DNA from 2 places in the Paenibacillus sp. JT22N1 genome. Region 2 is predicted to be linked to the other one. Evidence: a T-box and tRNA genes for the amino acid it is inferred to sense, from the RefSeq annotation. Region 2 holds a T-box; the other holds one or more tRNA genes.
The links. The T-box of region 2 lies ahead of AC58UU_RS15560 (valine--tRNA ligase). A T-box ahead of a tRNA ligase gene usually reads a tRNA of that ligase, here a tRNA-Val.

Region 1 (12,071 bases), on a different contig from region 2:
AAGCTTTTACTTTACCTTCTTTGCGCTCATCCCTTGGATTCATACCTGTGGACATTCATAAGGAAATTACAGCCAAAGGCGTTTCCACGGTTGTGCAAATTCAAGTTGTAAATCCGACCAACGAACGTCAAACCGTACCTAACTTTGGGATTGATGGGAAAACAGAAAATAACGTTTATTCCGGCAATCGCGCCGAAGCTTCCGTCATGTTAGATCCAGGTGAGAAAAAATATATCCATATTGTCATTCCAACTGATCTGGATACGGAATTTACTAGCTTGAATGTAGTGACACCAGAGAGTTTTGCCACTGCGACAGGTGATGGTAAGTTCCACGAAGACACTTACCGGGTAGGACGTGTCAATATACTTCTTCCTACAGGAGCAGCGACGCAGGGAGTCATCCCTGCCCCAGAATATACCTTAGGTACACCAGTTAAACTGGATTCTACGAATAAATTCGTTCCTTCCAATGTTGATGTTTCGTTGGTTGAATTACATGTAACAAGTAATGAAGACGATGGCTTTAATACGGCTGTCGCGAAGTTTAAACTGACGAACAACAGTGACCGTCCAATACCAATTCCGGCGATCCAAACGGAGCTTGTTAGTAAAGATGGTTATGCGTATGGAGGAAGAAGACAGGAAGCTACAGCACTAAGTGTTGTTCCTAATGCCTCGTATGTGATTAGTTATTCGTATGCACTTCCAGCATCTGAAAAGGGTGAAGGCCTGAAAATGAACCTTTACAGCCAACAAGTTAGTGGCGATACGACTTATAAATCACTGCTTGCGACGGCGAAAGTACCTGTTCAGAAGAATGATCCAACGAGCAAAACGCTGGACGTGTACCCGTATGGTATTACTATTAAAGATTGGACAATTTCAGCTATTTTCCAAGGTAATATGACTTATGATTATAAGTTGAAGCTGGATCTGGACATTAAGCCGGATAAGCAAGTAACGGTAGATAAGTTTAACAGTAAGCTCTCATTCGAATTATTCGATAATGTTGGAAATCCTGTTGGGAAATCAGTTGAAGCCTTGTCAGGCGAGGGACGTTTATACAATGGAACAAACACAATTAACCTAAATGCGAAATCAAACCAACTAGACTTCCCAATTCAAGTCAAGGTATTTGAGACATTCACGAACGAATATGGTGAATCCGTTAAACGGTTGTTGACTACTTTCAAACAATAGTTAAATCAATGAAAACTACTTGGACCTATGCTCTAGAGCATCTCCAAGTAGTTTTTTGCTTTATTTTGAGCAGTAACTCATTGCTTAGTGGAGGAGTGCTCATAAGGGGGCCTTTTTTTGGATAAGATAGGATTAACGAAATGAACATAACGGAGTGAATACAATGAACTGGATATATTGGGCCAAATTATACGATTCCAAGTTTCAAGCGGGCTGCCTGGCGAAAAGAATGGAAGAAGACTGGTGGATTTACGGCTATGAATGCCCACAAGAAGTGGAAGTTTTTAAATCTAAAAAAGGGCGATTTGGCGTTCGTTATAACACGTAATTCAAACGAAATGCCCTAGAAATTAACGCTTGACTTAGACCTCGCATTTAGTGTATATTTATTTTTGTCGCTGTTGAGCGGCAGCTAATGACGCGGGGTGGAGCAGCCCGGTAGCTCGTCGGGCTCATAACCCGAAGGCCGCAGGTTCAAATCCTGCCCCCGCAACCAAATTTTACTTTGGGCCTATAGCTCAGTTGGTTAGAGCGGTCGGCTCATAACCGATTGGTCGGGGGTTCGAGTCCCTCTGGGCCCATAGCACGGAAACCCTTGGTATAAGGGTTTTTATTATTTTATCCCCTTAAATAAGCTTCTCGATTTCATCTCTTCACGATGAAATCGAGGGGCTTTTTTACATTTTAGCACGTACTTTTACAGGCTAGTCTAATATTCCTAAAGGGACAGTGACCTCAAATGTCGAAGAATTGTTCATGCACGATATTGGCACAGATAGGATAAGAGCATACTGGACAGCAAAAACAGGCTGAACACTTAAGAAATGGATGGGATATAGAATGACAATACTACTCGGAATAGATCTAGGGACTTCCAGCGTGAAGACGGCTGCCATGGACCCCGCGGGACGGATGGTAGGCTTATCTCAGCAAAGCTATGACATTCATTCGCCCTTAGTCGGCTATGCGGAGCAAGAGCCTCAGCTATGGTGGGAGGCTGTACAACAAACCTTGTCTGAATCTGTCAGGCAAGCAGGCGCAGGTAGCAGCGACCGTTACGCTATTGGCTTATCTGGACAAATGCATGGGCTTGTTGCGATAGGGATGGACGGACAAGTGCTTCGGCCGGCGATTATTTGGTGCGATCAGCGTTCATTTGAACAGAAGGAACAGCTTGAGGCGATGTATTCTATCGAGCAGATTGGCAAGCTAGTACAGAACCGGGCTGCGACCGGCTTTCTGCTTTTATCGCTGTTGTGGTTAAAGCAGAATGAACCGGATACCTATGCGAAGATTTGGAAAGTCATGCTGCCGAAGGATTATATCAGGTACAGGCTAACCGGCGAAGTAGGAACTGAGTCAACAGATGCTTCAGGCACATTAGCATATGATGTAGCCAATAAGTGTTGGTCCAGTGAACTGTTGAGACAGCTCGGAATTAATCCGGAACTGCTGCCAACCGTTCGTGAGCCTTGGGAGGTTGCAGGAACGCTGACAACTGAAGCAGCAAACGATTGTGCCATTCCAGCAGGTACTGTTGTTGTCTTTGGCGGCGCAGACCAACCCATGCAGGCTATTGGCAATGGGGTTTTACACCAGGGGCAGGCTTCGTGCACGCTGGGCACAGGAGGACAATGGTTTGTCCCTGTGGATACGCCTACATACGATTCCTTGCTGCGAACTCATACCTTTACCCACACTGCGCCGGGCAAATGGTATATGATGGCGGCGATGCTGAGTGCCGGCCTATCACATAGATGGCTAACAGAGAACATTCTCCAAAATAAGGACAGCAGGTCACTCGATGAAAGTGCTGCTCAGGTTCCCCCAGGCTCAGAAGGGCTTATTTTCCTGCCCTATTTGACTGGAGAGCGAACTCCGCATATGGACCCTTTTGCCAGAGGCGTCATGTTCGGTTTAACGCTGAAGCACAATGAAGCCCATTTGGTTCGGGCTGTTATGGAGGGAGTGGCTTTTGGGCTGCGCGATGGGTTGGAGGTATTGGTGGCATTGGGTGTGAGAGTTGACCGAATCGTGATGGCTGGTGGTGGAGCTAAAAGTGCCGTATGGCTGCAGATACTTGCAGATGTGCTCAGTTGTGAGTTATATCCATCCGCTATGAAGGAGCAGGCTTGCATTGGTGCGGCCATGATGGCTGGAGTAGGGGCAGGCGTATACGCGTCGATAGAGGAGGCGTGTGAAATCGTGGTGAAGCAAGCCGAGAGACCGATTACGCCTATTTTGAAGAATAGATCCGTCTATGAAGAGAATTACCCTATCTTTAGAGAGTTATATCAATGCAATAAGGAATTGTTCAAAAGAATGAGTGGTTTAACCAATACTAATACTACTCATTCAAGCCAATAGTGCAGAAAATAAGTTCTTTCTAATAAAATGCGCCAGGTGCGACGGTTAATTGCTATTAAGAATGGATAGTGTGCTTATTCTCGTATGTTATTGTAAAATTAATTTAATAACGATATCAAAAGGAGAAAGCTATGTGCCGAAATATTAAGACACTCTTCAATTTCGACCCTTTGGCTACCGATGATGAAATTCAGGCGGCCTCGCTGCAATTTGTAAGAAAGATCTCGGGCTTTACTGAGCCTTCGAAGGCGAATGAGGCGGCATTCAATCAAGCTGTCAAGGATGTTAGTTTAGTTGCCCGGAATCTGTTTGACTCGTTGGTAACCAATGCTGAGCCTCGTAATCGTGAGGTTGAAATCGAACGTGCGCGTGCTAGGAATGCAAAAAGATTTGGAACAAAAGAAGATTAATGACATCTTAGATGAAGTAATTGCGGGTTCTTTCTTTAAGGAGAAAGAGCCTTTTTTGTGTTTACCTGGAGAGGCTTTCAACTTGTCCTTGTAGCGCTCAAGCCTTGTTACGCATATCCTGTATGAAACTAGTAGAAAATAGGTGATAGAAAGTGACCAAAGGTTTTGATTGTTCAACGCCTTTAACGGCACAAACCGCCGCTGCTTTCGTCAATGATGGCTACTTGTTTGTGGCCAGATATCTCGTTCCGAGTGGTTACAAGGCGTTAACCATAAGTGAAGCGGAGACGATCAGCGAAGCAGCACTCCAAATTGTATCAGTTTTCGAAACAACCGCCAACCGAGCTCTCGGTGGACGAAGTGCTGGTTTGGCTGATGGGGCAACAGCTGTACAGGTCGCTCATAATCTAGGCCAACCACCTGGCAGCTGTATTTACTTTGCTGTAGATTTTGATACCTCAAGTGCCCAAATGCCAACCATTATTGACTATATCCGAGCAGCAAGTGAGGCGACACCCGAGTATACGACAGGTGTATATGGTTCTTATACCGTGATGGAAGCCGTCCGGAACGCTGGAGCTTGCTCTCATTTTTGGCAAACGTATGCTTGGAGTGGTGGTGAAAAGGCTGATTTCATAAACATTTATCAATACTTAAACGATGTAGTTGAGCATGGGATTGGCGTGGATTACGATGACTCGTATGGAAATGAAGGTTGGTGGAATACGATAGCACCACCTGATCCCCCTGTGTCGTATCCTCTGTCTCCTAAAGATGCCAATGTGATTATACCATTCCTTTCGGCTGGATATGAGGCGACGTCATCCACTGCTGCCAGGGAAGAATTTCATCGACTTGCCAATGAGCTGCGCATAGTTTCGGGTCAACCGGATCAATAATCGCCCGAAAGTAAACCGAATCCTCCGTTGATACGTTTACTCTATAGAGTAGATGTACAAATTCAAAGGAGGATTTTTAATATGAAAAAAAGTTTATTCGCGGTTGTACTGGGTTTCGGTTTGCTGACTACAAGCATCTTATCGGTTTCGGCTAATGAACATGAACCTGGACATGATAGTATGGCGGCTGATATGAGTATGAAAGCAACGGTACAACAGCAGGTAAAATCCGATATGAAGCTAACTTTGAATGGTAAACCCTTGCAGCTCGATGAGTCCTACCTGATTGATAACTCCTTGTTTGTACCGTACCGTGCCTTTGCAGAAGGCATTGGATCAGAAGTAGGTTATGATGCCGCTACACAAACGGTAACTGTAAAGAAGGACGCAAAAACGGTTAAGCTCATGATCGGATCCTCTGAAGCCAATGTAGACGGCTCCAAAGTTTCCATGGTCGGTCCTGCTCAGTTAATTAACAGTTCAACCTTCGTTCACTCCCGCTTTTTGGCTGAAGTGTTCGGGATTAAGGTCTTGTATGATGAAACAACGCGGACGGTTAATCTCGTTAGCGGAGGGACTTCGGGATCCGGACAAGAGGTAGCAAAAACATATTATGTGAATATTGAGGGCTTTGCTTTCAAAGAAGGGGATATCACAGTTGAAGCAGGTTCCACTGTTATCTTTACGAATAAGGATAAAGTGAAACACAATGCTGTCGCTGATGATGGCAGTTTCCAAACAGCGCTTCTGGCGATGGGTGAATCGGAAAGTGTTACGTTTGCTAAGCCAGGTGAGTATACATACTTCTGTGAGCCTCATAAGAATTTCATGAAGGGTAAAATTACTGTGAAATAAACATCAAAAGCCCGGCATCTCTCGACTAGCTCTGAGATGCCGGGCTTTTTTTATTGAATGACAGCGCTGCGGATGTACCAGCGCTCACCCAGCGAAGCTCTTTCAAGGTGAAAGAGCACACGCTTGTTCGCAACCGCGGAAGCACGTACCGGCGTAGCCGAAACGTTAACCGCGGTGTCGAGCTGCAGGAGCTGGGACACGTCCCGCTCCGGGAACTTGGACAGGCGGCGCATGCTTCGCACATGCAGCGCCTGCTCTTGCCCTGTGGTGACCTGCAGCAGCTGCAGGTCACCTTGGTTCGCCGCGCTGATCCACACGTCGATCAGCGCCCAGGGCGAGAGCTTGCTGATGTATTCCGTCAGCAAGCCTGCGGCTCGGTGCACCATGACCTGGTGTGCCGGGTCAACGGAGCGGGAGCCGTGGGTCACGCTCCCGAGGAAGTGAATACAGAAATGACCGTTGAAGTCATTTCCCGGTATACCATCCCCACCATGCGGCATGCCGTGCATGGACCCGGCCAGCGTGCGGCCGTTCAGCTTCACGAGGACCGCTTTGCGGTCCCAGCTCCAAGCGCCGCCGTAGATGGTTTTGAGCGTCGCGGAGTCGGATTTGGTCAGCGGCTGTACATCCGCATGATGGGAGCCCGCGCGGCGCTGCCCCTCAAAGCTGAGACCACTCTCCACGTCTACGATCGTGAATTTGCTGTATTTGGGAAGGACTTCACTCGCCTCCTCCCAGGGAAGTATTTCGCCATAATGCCTGGCTCTAACTACTTGAACTTGTGAACGCAGCGTTTCTTGAGCGGTACTTGATATGTTTATCGTAAGTCCCGCCGATAGATCGACCACTTCACCATTCGGAGTGACACCATAGCGTTGTTGCACACCTTTTTTGTCAAAGGAAAGGGTTGTATCCGGGGGAAGGGGGTCGACGAATGGCGCACCTGCACCTCCATTATCTAGCTCTCGTTGTAATTTTTTATCTACAAATATAGCTTCAGTTTGATAAGCAGCATGAGGTGAAACTTTAACGACCAGCTGGAATTTCCCAGAACTCGAGGTTTCTTCAAACTGTGGCATACTGCCGTGAGCCTGTGTGTTGATACTTGTTGCAGCTGTTAATAGGGTTGTAAACAACAGCGTGCAAAACAGCTTTCGGAGCAAGCTGTTTGCTCGGAATGGATGCATAGGTTAGCTTCCTCCTCATTCAGTTTTATAAGCACATAATCAAGTTTTTACAAAATGTCTTAAATTTATGAACAGTAGTCCTGCTTATGCTGTCCTATTTAGATTTGTGATAAAATAACAGAAGTATGCAGCGTTTAGAACACGATTTGGAAAGGAAGGTAATACGAATGAAACCAAGCGCGGGTAAACCGTTTGAACTATGTATAGAGACAGATCGTGTTGTGAGAGGGGACTTTTACGAGGCAGCATCACAGCCGGCCAGAGGGACTTTAATTATTTGTCACGGGTATAAAGGCTTCAAGGATTGGGGGATGTTCCCGCATGTAGCGCAAGCGTTAGCCGAAGAGGTTGATGTGATTTCGATCAATTTTTCTCACAACGGCGTGGGCGCTGACTTACTTGAGTTCACGGAGCTTGAGAAGTTTGCTCGAGACACCTATTCCAAAGATTTAGAAGATTTGCATGCAGTTGTGAATGATATTCGTAACCGTGAAGGTTCAGCCAACCAGAAACCCATTCTTCTTTTAGGCCATAGCAGGGGGGCGGCTGTGTGCTTAATCTATGCGCTTGATCATTCTGAACACGTTGCCGGTGTGATTAGTTGGAACGGGATTGCGAATGTTGATTTATTTACGGAGGAAAATAAAGCGGAGATGCGGGCAACAGGGAGAACGTACACGTTGAACGGTCGCACGAAGCAAAACATGCCGCTAGACCTCGAAATCTTAGAAGATATGGAGCATAATCGTGAGCGCTTCAATATTATGGGTAGGATTAGCGGTGCTAAATTCCCAATCGCCCTTATTCAGGGGACGGAAGATGGAGAGAGAGGAATCCGAGGTTCAAAGAGGCTTGTTGAGCAAAATGCCGCCACTGCATGGATTAGAATTCCTGAGGGCAACCATACCTTTGGTTCTGTTCATCCGTATCAAGGGGAGACGAAGCCTCTGAAGGAAGCAATTCGTGAAACCAAACGAACGATTCAAGGGATGTTAGCCTAAACGATGTTAACGATTAGACAACTTAGTGCAGTTATCACGATAACGATTATAGGGCTTGCTGTCGCATATTTTTTACATATTCCTTTAGTGATTGGATTTTCATTGGGGCTTTTGACCTTGGGGGCCCTCATTTGGAGAGCGGGAACAACATTTCGGGGCATCTTGAAAAGTATGTGGGAAGGTGTCAAACACACCAAAGAGGTCATTTGGATTCTTGCCCTAGTGGGAGTGGTTATCCCTACATGGACAATGAGCGGTACGATCCCATTTATGATTGATTTGGGCCTTAGTATAGTTGATCCTAGTTTTTTTCTAACATTTTCATTTGTACTTTCCGTTTGCATCTCAATGGTGCTGGGTACCTCCACGGGAACGCTAAGTTCTGTGGGTATCCCATTAATTGGTCTGGGGCTGCTGCTGCAAATCCCCCTTCCTATGGTTGCTGGTGCACTCGTGTCGGGTGCGTTCGTTGGCGATCGGACTTCACCATTTTCCAGTGCGAACAGACTTGTGGCTTCTTCAACAGGCGTTTCCATGCAGGTCCTTTTTAAAGCCTTACTACCTACAACAATAGGTGCGCTAGGTGTGGCGCTTGGGTTTTTCTTAGTTTGCGATTTTGGTGGAGAATGGCATCAGAGTGACATCACCCTACACAATCAGCAGTTTGCTTCGGATTTTAGGTACAGCTTGTGGCTTTTGCTGCCAGTACTTGTTTTATTGATTTCAATCCTATTAAGGTTCAAAACAAGAAATGGCTTCCTCTTGTCGACTGCTTGTGCGATCGTAATTGGCATGAGCTTGCAACAAATGACATGGAATGAATGGTTGCACGATATGTGGTTCGGCTACCAATCTAGCATTTTTGAATCGCTGCAAACCAAAGGTCTTTCTAACATGATCGAACTGATTGCTCTTATCGCACTCGCAGGTGCTTATAGTGGCATTTTAGAAAAGTATCGTATCCTAGAGACGTATATGCAAAAGCTGCTAGGGGAGACGTCTGTTTCACTCCTTTCAGCGACTGTACGAACATCCCTGTTTGGCTTAGGGCTTGGCCTTGTTTCTTGTACGCAAACATTGCCTATTATGATGACGGGGCGGAGTTTACTGCCTTTTTGGGAAGAGAGATTTCCTCGCAGTCAACTTGCACGAGTTGTGGCTGATTCAAGCCTCATTCTAGCTGCGATGATTCCGTGGAACATGCTTGCCATCGTCTGTGGAACAATAGTAGGTATACCCGTGCTAGCGTATGTTGGCTATGCGCCGTTTCTTTGGGCTTTGCCTGTATGTACTTTACTGTGGTCTTTATGGTGGAGAAAAAGTGGAAGTTTAAGTAGTAGAAGAGGAGTGGGATTCGATGGCTAATACCTATTTTATTTCGGACCATCACTTTGGTCATTCATCCATTATTGATTTCGAAGCTCGGCCTTTCGCCGATGCAGACGAAATGACCGAGACTATGATTGCCAAATGGAACGCTGTTGTTAGCAAAGAAGACAAAGTATTTCATCTAGGGGATTTTTCCTTCTTGAATAACGAGCGAACCAAAGCCATTGTTTCGGAGCTAAATGGTTACAAAATCCTCATCCTTGGTAACCACGATCGGGGGAGGTCGAGAACATGGTGGCTTGAAGTCGGCTTTGATGAAGTGAGCGAGTACCCGATCATTTATAATAATTTCTTTTTCCTATCCCATGAGCCGATGTATATGAACAAACAAATGCCCTACGTCAACGTACACGGCCACATTCACAGCCAGAAATACGAGGGACGTCATTACTTTAATGTGAGTGTGGAGCATTGGGATTATACGCCAGTTTCTTTTGAACAAATTCGAGATTCAGTGGTGGTGAGTGAGGAGCAGTCGTGATGGTACGGTTTCATCGTACCTTTTTTCTAGTGTCAATCTTTAACTTCATATAACTGCAGAGACGATTATTAATATCACCCCTTAGATTAAGAAGCCATTATGAAACTAAGTCGATCATTCGGATTGGTGATATGATATTGTTACTTTGTGTGCTGTAACGAAAAACGAAAAAAAGCCCTTACGATGTAAGGACTTTCTTAGTATGACCTGTAGTGGGCTCGAACCACTGACCCCTACCCTGTCAAGATAGTGCTCTCCCAGCTGAGCTAACAAGTCGTTTTTTGAAGACAATTAGTAATATACCAAGGATTTAAGCGATTGTCAACAGATGGTTATAATTCTTATTTACGCCAATAACGGAACAGCTTTTGGAAAAACGGATTCGTCGTTCGTTTCTTTTTTGACCTAGGAATGTAGGATATGTTCGCCTGTGAACTGTGAAATATCTCGTCATTTTTGGAGAGCAGGATAGAATGTTCTTCCTTTGAAACACCTTGTGCTGTCATGGTAGTGGTCAACCCTTCCGGACAATCTTGACACTACTGTACCATACTTTGGAGCTTGTTTGATAGTAGGGCTTTCATCTTGGCTTGATTTATGGTAACTTGATGACAGTAGATCTTGGGAGGAACAAGGAAATGACGAAACAACAGCATCGATGGAATTTACGTTTAAAGAGCAGTAATGTATATTTGGGCACCGTATATTTAGGGGATCCGCTTCCAGAAGTCGAAGATGTCATCATGATTGGCGAGAAGAAATATACGATCCTCGAACTTGGGAGTAATCGTGACGCAAGTGACGTGTTTGTTGAAGAAGTGAAAAAGAAATAAATGGTTCAAAGTGAGCGCTATTCTAGTCGGATGATTCCGATAGATGGCGTTTTTTTTATGTTCTCTATGCAATAAAAAGAGGCTGCTCTTTGCAGCCTCCGTATATGTATTATGTGATGTTGTATAAAGAAGCAAGGCAATCAACGAACATTTTGTTATATTCTTCGCGGGTATAATCTTTATTGCAAGCAATGTCTCTTCCTAGGAATTGAAACCAGGTGATTTCGGTGGGGATTTTTTTGTATACAAACTTTTCGTTCTGGATGAGAAATGTATCATTCTCGAAATACGGAACATTGTCAAATTGGAGAGCTTTTTCGCCTTTTTGTTCACTAACTAATGTGGCCAAAAGAATGAGCATGCGATAGGGATCACGGAATATTTCATATTGTTCAGTCAAGGTAAACACTCCTTTATCGGATAATGGACAACGTAATCATACTAGAACTAATTTCAGAATAGAATACTTCCGTGGAAACTGGTGAGGAAATTGAAGGAATAGATGATCATTTCGAAGAAAAAAAAGAAAAGACTGATTTTCACTCTAAGGAGGATCGAGTGAATCAGTCTTTTTTGCTTGCTCCTACATCAAAGGATTAGCGTTTGAAGCTGGAAAGTTGTTGCTCAGCTATTTGCACTAATCGCTTCGTGATGTTGCCACCAATGGCACCAGCATCACGTGTTGCTAAATTACCGTTGTAACCAGTAGGGGAGAGAGGGACACCAATTTCCTGAGCGACTTCATACTTCAGTTGATCCAATGCTGCCTTTGCTTGTTGTACGACTAAAGTGTTGTTTCTAGCCATTCATAATCATCTCCTTTTTTTTGGTACACCAGTATTATTTGAATGTTCAGTTTATTTATTCACGAAATTTCAAAAAAATTTAACATTTTTTTAACTGCCTTCCAACATCAATAAACCCCCAACCAATGGGTTGGGGGGGATATATAATTAGAATGATTATTCCTCTTCGGATTCGATGCTTTCTTCCGCAGCAGCAGCTTCTTGGGTAGCTTCTGCAACTTCTTCAGACGCCTCTTCGTTCACCACTTCTTCGATGGACTCTGGGGCGATTTCTTCTTCATTTTGGGATACAACTTCTTCCTCTTGGCTCATTTTTGGTCACCTCCTCTGGTACGTATAGTATCATCTTAGCTGCTTCTAGCAGGCTAAACAAGTAGGGGAGTGGGGGATTTGATAGATTTAATGTAACCTTAATCAGTTTGTCATTCCTTGTGGAATTCGTATAGCAACATAAGTCGTATCCTGCGAGAAAATGCTTTGTTTTCGCCTGATACCACGATTAAGCATGTTTTATTTTTTCTATGAATATACATGAGGCGAAGCAGCAAAAGTCCATGATTTGCTAAGACTGAGCTTATGCTTACGAAGTTAGTTTTCTTACGAAAACTCTTAGGAGGAATCCGAATGAATCGGTCGGATGT
Region 2 (12,071 bases):
TTGATGGAAGGGAGGATTAATTCGGTGTCTGAACAACAACCAGGTTTAAGATTCGATATCTATGAACGAGTTCATTTGCAAGAAGATTTGGCGGGGATACAAGAATTAAATGATGTAGAATTGCTTCCTCATATTCAGGTAATTACTTTGGATGATCAGGCAATCCTGAAAGGAAACTTGCTGCTCACGGGCAATTATTTCAGTGAAGAAAGGGATACACCCAGATCACTAGAGCATCTGATTCCAGTCGAAATCACATTACCTTTAAATCGCATTCATCGTGTGGAAGATATTCAGGTCGAGATTGAAAATTTTGATATTGATCTTTTATCAGCGCGGAGTCTGAACGTTACAGGTGTGCTTTCCCTGCAAGGCGTCGAAATTGTTTCGGCTCCGCTGGAGAGCTGGCGGGAAGAAGAGGAAGTTACTTTCGTTCATGAGGTTAACTTCCCACGGTCCGAGCCACCTATGCCGTATCAACCGGAGCCTTTGCAGGAACCCCCGGCACCATCATCCATTCCAGAGCCCGTGAATGCAGCGTCTATTGCATCTCCTCCATATGTGGCTCCCGTTCAAGATGAGGTTGGTTCTGACGATGGTTTAGTTGTAGTGGAGATTGAACAAACCGAAATAAAGGTGACACCCCATCAAGAAAGCACGGTGGTTTCGGAAGACAAGAAAGAACTCAAAGTCGCCTTCGGCAAAAAGGCGAATGAGGCTGTGGACATCAACCCGTACGGTATTAAATCGCTTCTTTCTAAGGCAGGCTCGTATCTTACCGATAAGAGGAATGCAGAAGCAGAAGCGCAAGCTGCGCTTGCGGAAGAGACGCGAATAGATGCTGTGGAGTGGAAGCGGCTCTTTCTTCAAAGCAACACAGGATCGCAAGAGTTTAGGAAACTAAAACTTTGCATTGTTCAAAAAGAAGACACGTTGGAATCGATTGCCAAACGATATCAGCTCAACCCGCGTGAGCTTCAACTCTTGAATCGTATGAGTGATCAAGAAATTTCAGTTGGGCAGGTTATTTATCTGCCTAGATAAATAACAGATACATAGGCAAGAGCCTTTGGCTGCTTATAGCGGCTGGGGGCTCTTATTCATACGAGGAGGCCCTTTTTTTTACCCAAAGGCTGTTGTACATGCACTGCTTGGTAACTATGAATATGTTATCTCATCCTGCTAGAGAAGGGTGAGATAAAACGAAATGATAGACAAATTTGCCAAGTTGCGTCATGCAAAAATTAGTCGTTCGTTGAAACAGGGTGTACAGATCAGCAACTGTCGCTGTGGTGTACGCAGTCCGAAACAAAGCGCAGTTGCCAAAAAAGGAATTCAGAAAAAAGTTAGACCTACACAAACTGTTCCTTGTTTGGTTTTATCTGTTTATGTTGCGCCAGGGTCATTGTTAACCCAAGAAGTGTTTAATACACATTGGAGAACGCTGATTAATCTCTATCGCCGTTGTGGAATTAATTTCGCATTTCGTTTTCGGAGTTCTCTCGGATTACCGGTTTTTAATCGCCTGAATGGACCCATAGTTAATCCGGGGGTTTTCCCTTGTGGTGTTACTTATGACAATCTTCATCCGTATTTTAAAGCATGGTTAGCATTTCGACCAGGCAGTTTCCCGCGTGACATTGCTATTTATTATGTAAAAGGACCGTTAATTGGTGGTGCTGTAGGGTGTGCACCGTTTATAACACCTACTGGTGTAGCCGTTGTTGTTACGAATGGTGCACCGGTGCAAACTCTTGCTCATGAAATAGGACATGTGTTAGGTTTGGGGCATGTGAACGATCCAAACAATTTAATGAATCCAATTTTATTCCCTTCATCCCTTCAGCTAACAGACAGTCAATGCATAATTGCTAGAAGGAGTACCCGAATCCAACTTTGCCCAACCAGAGCGAGAAGATCTCTTCTTCCAACTGGTCAGAGTGGTAAAGCACCACTCTATAGAAAACCTAGTCCATCGCTTATCATACCGAAAGGTAAAAAAGTAATTAAGAAGGGCCGTTACCCGTTAGCTTGATGTAGCTTACCCTCTCCCGTAACAACTTTCAGAATCAAGCATAATTTATGCATAAACGGTAATACTGGAATGATATATTGACTCTATTTCAAATGTTCGATATCATATGATGTAAACCATTTTGAGTAATATTGGAAACGTTGATAGGGAGTAGTAGGCGGTAAGCCCTTCAGAGAGTGGAACTGGTAGCGCTGAAAGGTTCCATAGGAAGCAACCGAACGAAGTCGCCCTGGAGTTGTGAGTGTGATTGTATGCGCCCGTTTATGCGGTGAGCAGCATTAGCATTCGCCGGCCGCAGCCGTTATCTGTTTGAGAGCCACGCGCTTCTTTTGAAGCTGCGCGGAATGAAGGTGGTACCACGGAAGCAAGCCTTTCGTCCTTTGCGGGCGGAGGGCTTTTTTTGTTTGAATGGACGCCAATGTGAGATGACTTACAGGCCTTATAAGCCTGTTTAACAGAGATAATAGTAATGGAGGTAATCCTATGACCGAAGCTAATGAGACCAAAGAACAATTGCAAATGCCTACTACGTACGATCCTAAAGAAGCTGAGCGCAAGTGGTATGATTACTGGATTAAAAATGAATTTTTCAAAGCGGGCACTCGTCCTGATGCAGAAACCTACACCATTGTGATTCCACCTCCGAACGTTACGGGAATGCTGCATATCGGGCATGCGCTTGATTTTACACTACAGGATATTTTAATTCGTACCAAACGGATGCAGGGTTATGATGCACTTTGGCTGCCTGGATCTGACCACGCGGGTATTGCTACCCAAACTAGGGTAGAGCAAAAGCTCCGGGAGCAAGGACAATCACGCTATGATCTTGGACGCGAGAAGTTCTTGGAGAAGGTGTGGGAGTGGAAGGAGCTATATGCGAATACAATTCGTGAGCAATGGGCCAAAATGGGATTCTCGCTGGACTATTCGCGTGAGCGATTCACCTTGGATGAGGGCTTATCACAAGCGGTTCGTGAAGTATTCGTAAGTCTTTATGAGAAAGGACTCATCTATCGCGGGAATTATATTATTAACTGGGATCCAGCGGCTCGTACAGCGCTATCTGACATTGAAGTAGAATACAAAGAGGTGCAAGGTGCCCTCTATCACTTAGAATACAAAACGACAGATGGAACAGGTTCAATCGTTGTTGCCACAACACGTCCTGAGACGATGCTTGGCGATACAGCGGTTGCTGTTCATCCGAAGGATGAGCGCTATCAGCATCTCATCGGCAAAATGCTGCTTCTCCCGATCGTGAATCGCGAGATTCCAATCATTGCGGATGAGTATGTTGAAAAAGAGTTCGGAAGTGGCGCTGTTAAAATTACACCTGCGCATGACCCGAACGATTTCGAAGTCGGGAAGCGTCATGACCTGCCGCAAATTCTTGTTATGGATGAAACTGGTACGATGAACGCGAATGCGGGGCCGTATCAAGGGCAAGATCGCTTTGATTGCCGCAAGCAAATCGTGGCGGATTTGAAGGAGCAAGGTGTTCTTATTAAAATTGAAGAGCATGTCCATCAAGTGGGTCACAGTGAACGCAGTGGTGCGGTTATCGAGCCTTATTTGTCAACACAATGGTTCGTGAAAATGCAGCCGCTTGCTGAGAAAGCGATTGATACGCAAAAATCAGGTAATGGCGTTAATTTCGTACCGGATCGCTTCGAGAAAACGTACTTGAACTGGATTGAAAATGTTCGTGACTGGTGTATTTCTCGTCAATTGTGGTGGGGACATAGGATTCCAGCATGGCACTGTGCAGATTGTGGCCAAATCACGGTAACACGTGAGGACGCTACGGCTTGTTCTCATTGCCAAAGCACGAATTTGAATCAAGACAATGACGTACTAGATACATGGTTCAGCTCGGCATTGTGGCCTTTTTCAACATTGGGCTGGCCTAATGAAACAGAGGATTTGAAGCGTTTCTACCCGACGAATGTGCTTGTAACGGGCTATGATATCATTTATTTCTGGGTATCTCGCATGATCTTTACGGGGCTGGAATTTACGCAGCAAATTCCGTTTAAAGATGTATTGATGCATGGTCTTGTACGGGATTCCGAAGGCCGCAAAATGTCAAAATCCCTTGGTAATGGAGTCGATCCGCTTGAAGTAATCGAGAAATACGGCGCTGATGCTATGCGCTATATGATTTCGACGAGCAGCACACCAGGGCAAGATCTACGTTTCCGTTGGGAACGTGTAGAGCAGGCGCGCAATTTTGCGAATAAGATCTGGAATGCATCTCGCTTTGCTTTAATGAATCTCGAAGGTGTAAACGCAGCAGATATTGATCTAACGGGTCAACTGGGTACGGCAGACCGCTGGATTCTGCACCGCCTGAATGAAACCGTTCGTGACGTGACGCGTCTAATAGACAGTTATGAATTCGGCGAAACTGGCCGCTTGCTGTATAATTTCATCTGGGATGATCTCTGTGATTGGTACATTGAGTTTAGTAAATTAAGCTTATATGGGGCAGATGCAGCTGCTAAGAGTAAAACGCAGTCCGTTCTTGCTTACGTTCTTGATCATACACAACGTTTGATTCATCCGTTCATGCCGTTCATTTCGGAAGAGATTTGGCAGCATCTGCCGCATGTGGGTGAGACCATTACGCTCGCATCTTGGCCAGTAGAGAATGAGTCTTTCGAATCGCCTGACGCTGTTCGTGAGATGGAACTCTTGATGGACGTTATTCGTTCCGTTCGTAATATTCGTTCCGAAGTGAATGTGCCAATGAGTAAGAAAGTTGAACTTCTTGTAAAGCCGGCTAGCAGCGAAACGCTGAGTATTCTCCGCAGCAATGAAGAATACCTGAAGCGTTTCTGTAACACATCCCTGCTCCAAATCGACGCAGAGATGGCAGCTCCGGAGAAAGCTATGACGGCTATCATTACAGGAGCTGAGCTTTACTTGCCGCTGGCTGGTCTTATCGACATTGCGCAAGAGCTCACGCGCTTGGATAAAGAATTACAATCTTTGCACGGTGAAGTAGAGCGTATCGAGAAGAAACTGGGTAATGAGGGCTTTGTTGCCAAGGCGCCAGCCAAGGTTATCGAGGAAGAAAAGGCAAAGCTTGCTGATTATGCCGATAAGCGAGACAAAGTGATCGCTCGATTGGCGGAGTTAAAGGGATAATTGTGGTAAATCAAACGAATGCCTAGTTACGAAAACAAGCTGATTCATATAGTAAATGAGGATGAGATCGATGGATAAAATCAAAGACACCCCTTCGGCTGAATTCCAGACCGCGCAAGAAGCCATTGCCTGGATTGTCGGCCGAATGGAGAAGCTCGGTATGAAACCGGGACTTCAACGAATGCAGATGTTAATGGAGAAACTAGGTCACCCCGAACGTAGACTGAAGTTCATTCATGTGGCTGGAACGAATGGTAAAGGCTCTACATGTGCCTATCTATCGTCTGTGTTGCAGGCTTGCGGATATGACGTGGGTACATTCACCTCTCCTTATTTGGAGAAGTATACGAATCGTATTCAAGTGAACGGAGCCGATATTCCGGACGACGTGCTGCTCAGACTGGTGAATGAAATGAAGCCAATCGTTGACGAGATTGCAGAGACTGAGATCGGACCTCCGACAATGTTTGAAATTTCGACTGCGCTTGCGATTATGCATTTTGGCAAAGTGGCATATCCCGATTACGTAGTATGGGAAACAGGTCTCGGGGGAAGGCTGGATAGCACGAATATTGTGAATCCCGTCGTAACCATTATCACAAATGTAGGCCATGACCATATGGAAATCTTGGGGGATACACTCGAATTAGTAGCAGCAGACAAAGCGGGTATTATTAAAGCAGGTGTACCTATCATTACCGCTGTTGAGCCTCATGAGGTTTGGAGTGTGATCGATCAAACAGCCAAGTCCAAAAAAGCAACACTCTACTCACTTGGTGGACAATTCAATTTCACGAATGTAACAAGTGAGCTAGATAGCCAAACATTTGATTTTAGCGGGCCGTTTCGAAATATTAATGGTGTGCCGATTACGTTAAACGGAGAGCACCAATTGAAGAACGCAGCTGTGGCCGTAATGACGCTTGAAGTTCTTCGTCAATATTATGCCTGCATCGTAGATGATGAAGATCTGTTCAAGGGACTCAAGGAGACACGTTGGCCGGGCAGGCTTGAGATGGTTTCGAGCGAGCCTCGTATATTACTAGATGGCGCTCACAACCCAGAAGGGGCCGCAACGCTGGCCGCCGCGCTTCAAAGTGTATATACTTATCATAAGCTTCATATGATGGTAGGAATGCTCTCGACGAAGAATCATACAGGCTACTTAAGGCATATACTACCATTGGTGGATACTCTTATTATTACGGAACCCGATTTTCATAAAAAAGGCGACGCTTCTATGCTCGCTGAGATTGCAAGAGAACTTCTGCGAGAGATGAACCGTGAAGTAGATATCATTATCGAGCGGGATTGGAAGCGAGCCTTAGAAACACTAACAAGTAGAACTGAGCAGGATGATCTGGCGGTCGTATCCGGCACGCTGTATTTAATCTCTGATGTTCGTTCTTGGATTACCTATCAAACCGATTCTGAAAAAGGATGGTGAGAACGGCGTGAGTCAAGCAGAACACGTACATTTTATAGGCATCGGCGGATACGGCATGAGTGCCATTGCCAAAGTCATGCTGGAAATGGGATACCGGATATCTGGTTCCGATCTGGCACAGCAAGAGCTTACAGAAAAGCTGAAAGCGAAGGGTGCTCAAGTTTTCATCGGACATGAAGCTAGGAATGTGTCGGGGGCTGATTTGGTTGTGTATTCAACCGCTTTGGCCAAAGACAATGTAGAAATGCAAGCTGCGGAACAATTGAACATTCCGATTATTCATCGCTCACAAATGCTTGCTCGGCTCATGAATGAACGCAAAGGCATCGCCGTAGCTGGAGCCCACGGCAAAACAACAACATCATCAATGATTGCTTTAGTCATGGAGATTTGTGGAATAGATCCGACCTATATCATCGGCGGCGAGATCATGAATGTTGGCAGTAATGCCAAAGCTGGCAAGGGCGAATTCGTCGTGGCAGAAGCGGACGAGAGTGATGGAACCTTCCTTCAATATCACCCAACCCTCGCACTTGTGAACAATATCGAAGCGGATCACTTGGAGAATTACAATGGTGATTTCGAGAATTTGAAGAAAGCTTACAAGCAATTCCTCAGTCAAGTTAGACCAGGAGGGAGAGCTATTGTTTGTCATGATGATGCGTTCTTACGTGAAATGATTCCGCATATTCAAAGCGAAGTTATTACGTATGGCATAGATACTGAGGCTGATTATGTCGCAACCGATATTACATTAGGCGACCGTAAGGTTACGTTTAATGTACAGTTCAAAGGGGCGTCACTCGGACAGGTTAGCTTGTCCGTACCAGGTAAACACAACGTATATAATGCACTAGCGACGCTTATCACCTGTTTGGAAGCAGGGCTTGCTTTCGAGAAAATTGCAGAAGCTATTCAGGAATTCCGCGGTGCAAAGCGTAGGTTCCAAGTGCTGGGAGAAGTTGCGAACATGTTGGTCATAGATGACTACGCGCATCATCCTACAGAGATTCAAGCAACCATTTCCGCAGCAAAAGCAACAGGCAAACGCATCATAGCTGTATTCCAACCGCAACGTTATACGCGAACCTATTATTTATTTGAACAGTTCAGCCGCTCATTCGATGAAGCTGATGAGGTTATTATCACTGATATTTACTCACCTGCCGGCGAGCAGCGAATTGAGGGAATAGATTCAGCCAAACTGGTTGATTTGATCCGTAGTAACAGCAACCCGAATGTTCAGCATATTGCAACTCGAGATGAGGTACTCACTTATTTGATTCAGCATGTGCAGCCTGGTGACTTGGTGTTAACCATGGGAGCGGGCGACATCTGGAAAGCAGCTGACGGTTTAGCGAAATCGCTGCGTAAGAAGTACGAACCGACTAGTTAGAAGAAAGATCGCTGCAAGCCAAATGGCTGGAGGCGGTCTTTTTTTGCTGAAAGAAACATAATGGGGTTCTCTCAATCATAATCTAGTAACAGAAGATTTGGACAAGACGACGCGGCGCTATGCCCGTTTCCAAATAAATTTTACGAGGAGTGATTGAGAGATGAACAAGAATAAAGCAAGAATCACCTACCGTTTCGATCCACAAGAAAAGTCGGAATCAACCCGTAGAGCATCGCGAGTACCCGATCAAGAGGAGAAAGTGATACCACTCTATCAGGAAGAATTTAAGGTTATAGATTCTACGATTGACCGTCATACGTCGGATGAGGTTACTCCTTATCATCAAGCGGAGAGGGAGCAAGTCGAACATTTATTTGAACCTCATGCTTTAAATACATTCACGACGGACTTTGGAAGCTGGAATAGTCAGATTGAAACGGAAGGTGAGCGAGTGGAACGCATCATTCGTGAGTCACAGGCAGCCCGTGAGAATCCAGCTGTTAGAAATCCGTCAACAGAGAGAGATGAGCCTACTTCTGACAGACATCGCGATGAGTGGTCGTCCTGGACGTCTAAGGAACCATATAAGGAACCGGGAACAGGTGCCAGATACGCGAAATCAACGAGTACACCTTGGATTCGAATTGCAACATCAGTGGCAGGAGCAGTGGTAACAGGTATTGCGTTTGGTTTCTTTGTTCTCTCCATGTTTTCAAGCGACCGTGATACCAAAGATACGGCATCGATTAAAAATACGATAACAGTTCCTTCGCCCAATGTACAAGCAGCAGCCCCATCGAAAGCACCAACTGGAGCAACTAAAACGACTACAGATCAAGCGGCTGCTATTCCGGCTGCTGCATCGGCTGTCACAGCGGTTCAAATTCCTGCGAAATCGTATACATTCCTTCAAAATGGTGTGTTTAGTACCTTACAGTCAGCTCAAGTTATCCAAGATACTCTGAAGAAGAAAGGGTTAGCCACTGCGCTTGACACGACAGATAAGCTGACCGTATTCGTCGGATTTGCCAAAAACCGAGATGACGCTCTCGCATTAAGAGAACAACTGCAAACAACAGATAAAACCATTGAGGTTTATATGAAAAATGTGGATATTCCAGCGGCCACAGGCATTCGTTGGAGCGGCTCGAGACCGGAGTCGGTTCCAACCTTCATTGCCGAAGGTGATAAACTAGTGAATACGATAAATGGATTAGCGCTTGTTCATTTGGCCGAGACGAAGCCAACCCCGCTTGCTGAAACGTCGCTGCAATCGATTCGTTCTTCCCATCAACTGCTTACGACATTGTCGGCCTCGCTGGGCGAGGGGTTAGGTGATGACACGAAGCCATTCGTGCAAAAAATGACCACATCGATCAACAGTGCGGTTCAATCGATGGAAGAGTACAAGAAGAGTCCTTCCGCGGCTATGCTATGGCAAGCTCAATCGTCCATGATGCAGTACATTATTGCTCAGAGAGAGCTGCTTAAGAAAATAAGCGTATCCTAATGAAAAAGCAGTGTGCCCAAAACTCTAAGGAGTTTGGACACACTGCTTTTTATTTGTAATAGCGATTGAGCATGGCAGCAATCTCTGCACGGGTAATGGTTTGACTAGGTTTAAACGCGGTATCCGTTATACCATCAATAATGCCCTTATTTCTTAGCACATAAATGGCCTTAGCACTCCATAATGTCTCAGGTACATCGTTGAATGATGCGGATGATGCTGCAGCAGGCATGTTATTCGTTGTGGAAGACGACATTTGTAAAAGACGATCGAAGAGAAAAGCGACTTCACCTCTCGTAATCGATTGATTAGGTCGAATCGTTCCATCAGAGTAGCCCTGCAGGAGGTTTAAGTTTTTGGCCTTGGCAAATACAGGGCTTGCCCAATGAGAAGAGGGCAGGTCTTTGTAACTTTGCTCAGCGGTAGCTTGGCAGCCGTAAACGATGGATGTCACAGTATTGCTCGGCTCACAGACGGCCTTCAACTTGCTGAACGTAAATACCCGGTCCATTAAAGTGAGAAATTCTGCTCTTGTTAAAGCACGTTCCGGTTCATACCGATTAGCAATACCTTCAATGATCCCTTTATTTTTCATCCGAATAATCGCTTCTCTGGCCCAATGACCAAGTGAATCTGTAAAAAGGGGGGGCGTATAAGCGGCAATACCATTTGTAATGCCCGCAGCCATTTTAGACCTGACCGAATCGCTTGCAAGCAAAGCTGCGTCACTTGTTTGGCTGAGAAAAGCGGTTTCTACGAGAATACTCGGAATGGTTCCCATTCTGGCTACATAAACAGCACTTGGAACGAGACCTAGGTTTTTGGTGCCGGCAGCAGCGACTAGTGAATCCAAAACACGCTGCGCGAGGTCTTTGCTGTACGGCGTTAATTGTTTCATTGCTTCACTTGCTGGATAATCCTCTTGTGGATAATCATTGTCGTAGTAGAGAACCATGGTTCCTTTCGTTTTGCCGTCCGGATGCGCATTGGCATGGATAGATACGAATAAATCCGCTTGTAGAGTATTTGTAAATTCGACGCGCTGTGCGAGTGACCAATAGGAGTCATCTGTTCTTGTTAAGACAACTTCGTAACCTTTTGCGACTAGCTCGTCCCGTACCTTCTGGGTGATGTCCCAATTGACATCTTTTTCACGAAGACCGTTTACACCTGTTGCTCCAGGATCACTTCCACCATGTCCGGCATCGAGGACAACTTTGTAAGCGAATGCTTGATAAGGAAATGCAAATGTAAGTAATAAGGATAAAAGGATAAGTCTTTTAAGTAGAGTCATAAGTTGAAATACCTCCGCTAACTATCTTACTTGGATCGGCTTACGTTGTAAGCTGGTAAGAATCACCATCCTATCATATTTTTACTTGGAAAAAAGAAGAGTCAACCCGTATAATAGGGCTTGTACATAAAGAGAGGATGACAGGAATGAAAAAAGGTACTTTCACATTGATCGTATTTTTAATCGTCGGTTTGATTACCGGGATTATCATAGGCCAGCTGCTGGCTGCAGTGCCTGCTCTCGCATTTTTGACCAAATCGGCGCAAATTTCATGGGAGCCCAAAGCCGATTTACAAGTCGTGAAATATGAGTTCCATCTTTTGGTGAAACTAAACCTGTGCAGTATTCTTGGATTAGTGGGGGCGTACCTCCTGTATCGTAAGGTGTAACTGGATTGTATTTGGAAAGCCATATTAAATATTACAATCAGCTAGGAGTTGTTTCTTTTGAGTAATTCCCCTAAACAAAGACTTATTCTTGCTTCGTCTTCGCCGCGGAGGCAGGAACTTATTCAATCGCTTGGTTTACCCTATATCATTCGAGTGAGTGACGCAGATGAGACCGTCGAAGAAAAAATATCGCCTGCTAAGCTCGTAGAAGTGCTCTCTTTGCGTAAAGCCTCAACTGTCTTAGAAATGCTTGAAGCCAATGAAAAAGAAGGAATCATCATCGGTTCTGACACTGTTGTTGTCTATCAAGATGAAGTTTTAGGTAAACCAATGGATGAGCAGGATTCTTTCCGGATGCTTAAAGCACTGCAAGGCAGTACGCACCAGGTTTACAGTGGAGTTGCTTGTGTGGACGCGGCTACAGGTAAGCAGGTAGTCTCTCATCGTGTGACACATGTGAAGATGAAGATCATGTCTGACGCACAAATTCTACGTTATATCGCCACAGGAGAACCTAAGGATAAAGCTGGTTCTTATGCAATTCAAGGGATCGGGGCAACGATCGTTGAATCTATTGAAGGTGATTACTTTACCGTTGTTGGATTGCCGCTTTCTCTGCTCAGTGACCTACTGCTAAGCTTTGAAATTCAAGTTCTATAATCATCAGAATCCAAGCTGGAATATATGTCCAAAATAGGACTCATACATTGACTGTGTAATCTGTAACGGTTACAATGACAGTAAGCGACATGACTTCGCATTCTTCAGGGAGGTATTTGCCATGAACAGCGAATTTACAATAGCCGTCCACAGTCTCGTATTTCTGGCTCATTTACCGGATCATATG

Region 1: it has a tRNA-Val gene. The T-box ahead of AC58UU_RS15560 (valine--tRNA ligase) is inferred to sense a tRNA for this amino acid. The anticodon was not compared.

Annotation. Positions count from the first base shown of each region.
Region 1 is NZ_JCAUAW010000003.1:295,872-307,942, reverse strand. Features, by position in the region: gene AC58UU_RS07835 (hypothetical protein) at 1-1,202, shown strand, start outside; gene AC58UU_RS07830 (hypothetical protein) at 1,366-1,530, shown strand; tRNA gene AC58UU_RS07825 (tRNA-Met) at 1,622-1,698, shown strand; tRNA gene AC58UU_RS07820 (tRNA-Ile) at 1,710-1,783, shown strand; gene xylB (xylulokinase) at 2,043-3,569, shown strand; gene AC58UU_RS07810 (DUF2277 domain-containing protein) at 3,701-3,979, shown strand; gene AC58UU_RS07805 (DUF1906 domain-containing protein) at 4,132-4,878, shown strand; gene AC58UU_RS07800 (stalk domain-containing protein) at 4,960-5,733, shown strand; gene AC58UU_RS07795 (hypothetical protein) at 5,784-6,920, opposite strand; gene AC58UU_RS07790 (alpha/beta hydrolase family protein) at 7,088-7,921, shown strand; gene AC58UU_RS07785 (Na+/H+ antiporter NhaC family protein) at 7,925-9,286, shown strand; gene AC58UU_RS07780 (phosphoesterase) at 9,279-9,791, shown strand; tRNA gene AC58UU_RS07775 (tRNA-Val) at 9,995-10,067, opposite strand; gene AC58UU_RS07770 (hypothetical protein) at 10,430-10,624, shown strand; gene AC58UU_RS07765 (hypothetical protein) at 10,734-11,033, opposite strand; gene AC58UU_RS07760 (alpha/beta-type small acid-soluble spore protein) at 11,221-11,430, opposite strand; gene AC58UU_RS07755 (hypothetical protein) at 11,587-11,742, opposite strand; gene AC58UU_RS07750 (hypothetical protein) at 12,055-12,071, shown strand, end outside.
Region 2 is NZ_JCAUAW010000007.1:111,064-123,134, reverse strand. Features, by position in the region: gene AC58UU_RS15570 (LysM peptidoglycan-binding domain-containing protein) at 25-1,044, shown strand; gene AC58UU_RS15565 (matrixin family metalloprotease) at 1,208-2,035, shown strand; T-box leader at 2,167-2,419, shown strand; gene AC58UU_RS15560 (valine--tRNA ligase) at 2,519-5,188, shown strand; gene AC58UU_RS15555 (bifunctional folylpolyglutamate synthase/dihydrofolate synthase) at 5,259-6,635, shown strand; gene murC (UDP-N-acetylmuramate--L-alanine ligase) at 6,643-8,031, shown strand; gene AC58UU_RS15545 (SPOR domain-containing protein) at 8,192-9,541, shown strand; gene AC58UU_RS15540 (N-acetylmuramoyl-L-alanine amidase) at 9,591-10,835, opposite strand; gene AC58UU_RS15535 (DUF4321 domain-containing protein) at 10,982-11,224, shown strand; gene AC58UU_RS15530 (Maf family protein) at 11,282-11,884, shown strand; gene AC58UU_RS15525 (RrF2 family transcriptional regulator) at 12,006-12,071, shown strand, end outside.